Linked DNA regions of Roseimicrobium gellanilyticum. The protein of the gene in region 1 interacts with the protein of each later gene in a pairwise test. Links are inferred from orthologs where the notes say so. Each region holds a gene or a part of one and is shown on either strand. Other genes may lie near its edges.

Region 1 (3,231 bases):
ATTGTGGTGCGTGAGGCTTTCACGAACAACTCGCGCTTCCAGCTCCAGCACATCTCGGTGATGACGGAAGGGGAGCTTTCTCCTTCGCAGTTGATTACTGCCAGTGAACTGGAGACTGGCATGAACATGCTGGACATCGGCCTCGTGCAGGTGCGTGAGAAGCTGGAGGCCCTGCCCCAGGTGCGCCATGCGAAGGTGACGCGCGGCTATCCGGGACTCGTGTTCCTGGAGGTGGAGCAGCGCCGTCCCGTGGCGTGGCTGGAGTGCCCGGAGCAGCGTCTGGAGGCGAAGGTGGCTGGCTATGGCTGCCTGCTCGATGATGCCGGTGTGGTGCTGCCCAGTGATGAAGTGACCGAGTCCCGTCGCAAGCTGCCGGTCATCCGCGTGGCGAAGATGCAGCGGCTGAAGCCCGGACACGTCATTGAGGCACCTGAAGTGCTGCAGGCCCTGCAATTGCTGAAGGCGCATGAGGAAAGCGCGCTGGCCCACTCCATGCGCATCCGCCGCGTGGATGCCTCACGCGGCTACTCGCTCTCGGCGCAGTACGATGCCCTTTTCACCGTGATCTTCCCGGCTGATGCATTTGAGCCGCAGATCCGACGTCTGGAGCGCGTGGTGAATGAAGCTGCCCAGCGCAAGTGGGAGCTCGCCACCGTGGACCTCCTCGTCGCAGACAATGTGCCTCTCACTCTCCGTGGAACTCCCGTCATGGCGGTGCCGGTGCCTGAGCCGGCGCCTGCCACGACTCCACGTCGCCCGACGGTTCGCCGCCAGCTCGCCCGCAACAACTGACATTTTCACATCGCAACCCAACACCCGTATCCCATGGCTCGTAGCAACATCTATGCAGGACTTGAGATTGGCACGTCGAAGATCTGTGTCGTGGTCGGCGAGGTGAAGAAGGACGGCGCGATCAAGATCCTCGGCGTGGGCCAGGCTCCCTCGCGTGGCATCCGCAAGGGGGAGATCGTGGACTTCGACATTGCGCAGACGTGCCTCAATGACGCGCTGCTCCGTGCTGAGGATCGCAGTGACGTGATGATCCGCAATGTGTTCCTCGGAGTTTCCGGAGCGCACATTGAAAGCCTGAACAACGGTGGTGTGTACCGCCTGCCGTCTGACCAGAGCACCATCACTGAGGATGACCTCGAAGACGTGCGCGAGATCGCGTGCAATGTCGACATCCCGCAGAACCACGTCTTCCTCCACCGCATTGCACGCAAGTACGGTGTGGATGGGCAGGAGCAGGTGCGCTCGCTGATTGGCCGCCCCGCAGAACGCGTGGAGGCGGAGTTCCACATCATCCACGGCGTGCGCAGCCGTGTGCAGAATTCCATCCGCCTCGTGCGGCAGATTCCGCTGGAGGTGGAGGACGTGGTCTTCCTGCCGCTCGCAGCTTCTCAGGTCGCCCTGAACAAGGACGCGAAGCAGGGCGGGGCGCTGCTCATCGACTTCGGCGGCGGTACGGCGGACTACGTGCTCTACGTGGATGGCATGCTCACCGCCTCCGGTTGTGTGCCGCTCGGCGGGGACCACATCACGAATGACATCTCCATGTGCTTCCAGATCCCTCACGCGCGCTGCGAGCGCCTGAAGGTGGAGGAGGGCTCGGCCATTTTTGAGGGCGTGGACCCCAGCGAAATGCTGAAGGTGGACGATGAGAACGGCATGTACGTGGGCGAGATCGAGCGTGCCATGCTGAATGAAGTGATTCACCTCCGCACGCGCGAGATCCTCGAGCGTGTGCGTGAGCGGGTGGAAGAGCACCTGCCGAAGCTTGGCGCGGGCGTCTTCCTGACCGGGGGCGTCAGCCTCATGCGCGGCATCGATGTGGTGGCGCGTGATGTCTTCGGGGTGCGCGTGACCCGCACGGGGTCTTCCCCGCAGGGTGGCGCCACCGCCACCTATGAAAATCCCTGCTACTCGGGCCCGATTGGCCTCATCCGTTACGCCCAGTTGATGGATTCTGAAAAACCCTGGCTGTCGCCCTTCGCCAAGCTTGGCCGGCGCATGGTCGAAATGTTCAGCTCCTGGACCATGTAGCCCGCCCCTGAGCGCTGCACTCTGCCCGGAAGTTGAACGACGCGACAGCCAAACTTTGACCGGCCCCAGATTCACTCTGGTGCTTTGCCCGTTTTTGAGTTACACACCCTTAGCCAGCAACCAACCGCACACCCTCAACCAACCAGGCTTATGGTAGAATTCCAACGCAACCAGGATCGCGAACCCTCGGCGACATCATCACTCAAGATCTGCGTCGTGGGCATCGGCGGTGGCGGTCTGAATGTGCTGGACCGCATCTGTCTGGATCGCCTCATGGAAGTGAGCCTCGTTTCCATGCACACGGATGTGCGGGTGCTCGGCCATGCCATGGCGCCGCTGAAGATTCAGCTTGGCGCGGAGATGATGCGCGGTATTGGCTGCGGCGGTGACCCCGAGCTGGGCCGCGAGGCTGCGGACGCGTCTTCCGACCAGATTCGCCTGGCCCTGCAGGGGCATGACATGGTTTTCATCTGCGCCGGCCTGGGTGGGGGTACGGGCTCGGGTGCAGCTCCGGTGGTTGCGCAGATTGCACGGGATTTGGGTGCCATGGTGTTTGTGTTCGCCACCATGCCCTTCTCATTTGAAGGCCGCCGCCGCCTCACGCAGGCGGAGATGGCACTGGAGGAACTGCAGGGCAGCGCTGACGCAGTCATCCTTTTCGAAAACAACCGCATGGGCGAGCTGGTGCTGCCCAAGGAAGGCATCCAGAAGGCGTTCAGCCAGGCGGATCAGCTCATCGGTCACAGTGTGCGGGCCATCTCCACGATGGTCACGCAGCCCGGCGTGGTGCGCATGGGTCTTGCCGACCTCATGACCGCCCTGCGCAGCCCGAACGCGCGCTGCCTCTTCGGCTTCGGCGAAGCCCGCGGCACCAACCGGGTGCAGGAATCCCTCAAGCGCGCACTCAAGAGCCCGCTGGTGAACCAGGGCCAGCTTCTGCAGAACGCCCGCAACCTGCTGGTGCACATTGCCGGTGGTGAGAGCCTGACGCTTGCCGAAGTGGAAGCGCTCATGAAGCAGCTCGGCAAGTATGTGCCGGAGGAAACGCAGATCATGTTCGGCCTCGCCGTGGATGCGAAGCTGGGAGACATGATGACGGTCACCCTCATCAGCTCGCTCACCGCGCAGCAGATGTCCTTGGAGCCCTCGGCGGATGCAGTGGTGGAGCCGCGCATCACGAGCCGGCCG
Region 2 (3,275 bases), on another replicon or contig:
GCGTTTCAGTTCCCCCATGCCGGCGGCAATCTGGCGCGAGATGGTCGATTGGCTGACCGCCTTGCGAGATGCCATGAGTTGCTGACTCTGACCTTCGAGGTAGTGCTCTACGAGCGGCCCCTTCAAATGCGGTGGGAGTTCCTCCAAGGTTTGCCGAATGAGTGGCTCGATGTCCGGCGACTGAGGCTGTTCTGAAGAGTCCAATGCCAAAACTGCAGCTTCTTCTACACGACGACGGCGTGATTCCGAGCGTACGGCATTGAGAGCCTTCCGCCCGGCGACGCTGCGTAACCAAGCCCGCACCGATCCCAAGGCACCTTGAGGCTTGTGTGCTAGGGCGAGGAAGGTTTCTTGTGCCACGTCTTCGGCCAAAGCTGAATTCCGCGTCACGCGTCTTGCGGTGGCGTGAACCATCGCTTCGTGTTCCCTGACGAGGTCACGGAATACGCCAGGCTCGGAAGGGCAGGGCAATTCTGGGGACGGGGAGTCGTTGCTCATGCAGGGAGTTTCTCAGTAGTCACCGGCCAGGTGTACTTTATGCAAAAAAATTACGGGTGTCCGATTCATTGGGCACCGTAGGACTGGGATTCGCTCACCTTGAGCTGCGCGATGTGGCAGGAGAGGGCAGGGAGAGCCGCCGCTGCTGCTCATGAATGACGCCTGGAGAGTCTGGTCTGGACGCCTTGGTGTATGAGGTGGAGGCGGGGAAACTGGTTCCTAGGCGAATTAGTGCTTCTTCGTAAGAATGTCACGTGCAGATGGCGCGATTCTTGCTGTACACGGTTCACTTTGAGGCGGTTGGGGTAGCATGAATCGTGCCATCGGTTCGAGAGGCCTCTAGATGAGAATGCCGCGAAGGTTTCCCTTGACGAAATATTAGGGGGTTTTTTACTGGCGGCCAGCCGGTTGCCGCTGCATTCAGGGACTCCAGTTCTAGAAACTGGCATTTTCCACGAACGCTCAAAACCCGGTGTCCCTTTCCCTGATCCCGATCACTTTTCTCAACACCTACCAATTTCACGAACCCCATGTCTTTTTTTGGACGCCTGTTTGGATTTGCCGCCAATGATATCGGCATTGACCTCGGTACTGCGAATACTCTCGTTTACGTCAAAGATAATGGCATCGTCCTCCGTGAGCCCTCTGTAGTGGCAGTAAAGGCCGGCACCAATGAGGTGGTGGCCGTAGGAGACGATGCCAAGCGCATGCTGGGCCGTACGCCCGGCAACATTGTGGCCATCCGTCCTTTGAAGGATGGCGTGATTGCAGACTTCAAGGTGACCGAGGCGATGCTTCGTCACTTCATTCGCAAGGTGCACAACCGTCGCACCTTCGCAAAGCCGCGTGTCGTTGTGGCTGTCCCCTCCGGCATCACGGAGGTGGAGAAGCGCGCCGTGAAGGAGAGCGCGGAGCAGGCTGGCGCCCGCGAAGTGTACCTCATTGAAGAGCCCATGGCCGCGGCCATCGGCGTGGGCCTGCCGGTGCAGGAAGCCGCGGGCAATATGATTGTGGACATTGGTGGTGGCACCACGGAGGTGGCCATCATCTCGCTCAGCGGCATCGTGTACAGCCGCAGCGTGCGCGTTGCTGGCGACGAGCTCGACGAGGCCATCATCAACTACATGAAGCGCGCGTACAATCTGATGATTGGCGAGCGCACGGCTGAAGAAATCAAGCTGCGCATTGGTTCCGCCTACCCGCTGGGCAAGGAAACCACGATGGAAGTCAAGGGCCGCGACATGGTGGCAGGCCTTCCCAAGACCATCACCATCACCAGCCAGGAGGTGCGTGAGGCGATGCTGGAGCCTCTGAACACGATCATCGACGCGGTGCGCACCACCCTGGAGCGCTGCCCCCCGGAACTCTCCGCGGACCTCGTGGACCGCGGCATCATGCTCGCAGGTGGCGGAGCACTTCTGCGCGGACTGGACAAGCTGCTGCAGGAAGAGACGGCGCTGCCGGTGCATGTGGCGGAAGATCCGCTCAGTGCCGTGGCGGAGGGCGCGGGCCGCGTGCTCAGCGAGATCGAATTTCTGCGCAAGGTGAGCACCTCGGAAGCCTGAGGTGTCCACCTGGCAGGTGAAGCCAGATTGCCGGAACACTCCCCGTGGGGAACGCCGGGTGAATCCTGAGCCGGAGCCTTGCATCCATGAATAAACTCAATGTGGCAGCCCTTCTGCTGTTTCTGACGGCAGTGGTGGCTGTGTTTACCCTGAAGACGCCGCAGACCCGTGCCATTCAGACGTGGGTCATGGGGGTGCTGTCTCCTTTCATCCGGGGTGGCGCCCAGGTGGAGCAGCAGGTGCAGCAGGTGACCGCCAGCCCCCGGGATGTAGCCGCCCTCGAAGACGAGAACCGCCGCCTCCAACAGGAGGTGGACAAACTCAGCATCACCGCCCGGAAATACGAGGAGGTGCTCTCGGAGAACAACAAATTCCGCGGCATGCTGGAGTATCGTCAGCAGATCGACATGAAGCTCACCGCCGCCCGCGTGCTGCGCCGCTCGTCCTCGAACTGGTGGAATACGGTCATCATCGACAAGGGCGCAATGGACGGCGTGGGCACCGACAGTGCCGTCATCACCTATGTAGGCCAGATTGGCATGGTGGGGAAGACGGGCAAGGTCGCTGCGCACACGGCGGAAGTCATTCTGCTTACAGACGAGGAGTGCCGCGTGGCGGCCCGTATCGAGGGCATGCAGGCCAGAGGCATCCTCATGGGTGAGCGGGGAGGCTTCGAGACCCGGCCGGACTTGAGGCTGAAGTTCCTGGACCGCACCCTGAAGATCACCCCCGGCGCTGCCGTTTATTCCACCGGTGAAGGCGGGGTATTCCCGGATAACATCCTCCTGGGCAAAGTGAAGGCGTTTGAGATTCGTGACATTTCCGGGGAGGCCGTGGTAGAATCCGCTGTGGATTTCTCACTGCTCCAGGATGTGTTCGTGGTGCACAAGGAAGCTGCCGATACACCATGACCTTCGTCTACAATCTTCTGGTGTGCGCGCTGCTGGCCCTCACGTTTGGGTTTCAGGAGTTCATCCCCGCCATCGCCTTCGCGCAGTATGCGCGGGTATTGCTCCCGCCGGTCTTCTTCCTTTCCGCGTCCCTGAGCGTCACGTTTCCCGTGATGCTGGTCCTCGCTTTCTTCACGGGTTTGGCGTGGGACGCACGGCACCTTCCGTATCGTCCGGAGAAGGTGCCTGCGCTTGAGGCCACCGAGCTCGTGGCTGAGAACCACGTGGAAAAGAATGTGAATATCACCGCCATGCCGGTGGG

The links.
Region 2: the proteins of ftsA (region 1) and DES53_RS07260 interact in binary tests that used the Escherichia coli proteins (3 or more experiments, as listed by UniProt). The link is inferred for Roseimicrobium gellanilyticum from one-to-one orthologs.

What each region holds. Positions count from the first base shown.
Region 1 is NZ_QNRR01000008.1:175,509-178,739, forward strand. The notes cover bases 21-2,934. They hold ftsA (cell division protein FtsA), read left to right. Parts: upstream 21-825; coding sequence 826-2,043; downstream 2,044-2,934. Other genes in these bases: DES53_RS21100 (cell division protein FtsQ/DivIB), read left to right, coding at 21-792; DES53_RS33895 (cell division protein FtsZ), read left to right, coding at 2,194-2,934. In the rest of the region: more of DES53_RS21100, read left to right, coding at 1-20; more of DES53_RS33895, read left to right, coding at 2,935-3,231. UniProt on the Escherichia coli protein: Essential cell division protein that assists in the assembly of the Z ring. May serve as the principal membrane anchor for the Z ring.
Region 2 is NZ_QNRR01000002.1:479,931-483,205, forward strand. What follows is about bases 88-3,045. They hold DES53_RS07260 (rod shape-determining protein), read left to right. Parts: upstream 88-1,028; coding sequence 1,029-2,063; downstream 2,064-3,045. Other genes in these bases: DES53_RS07255 (RNA polymerase sigma factor), read right to left, coding at 88-498; mreC (rod shape-determining protein MreC), read left to right, coding at 2,150-2,974; DES53_RS07270 (hypothetical protein), read left to right, coding at 2,971-3,045. Outside these bases: more of DES53_RS07255, read right to left, coding at 1-87; more of DES53_RS07270, read left to right, coding at 3,046-3,275. UniProt on the Escherichia coli protein: Forms membrane-associated dynamic filaments that are essential for cell shape determination. Acts by regulating cell wall synthesis and cell elongation, and thus cell shape.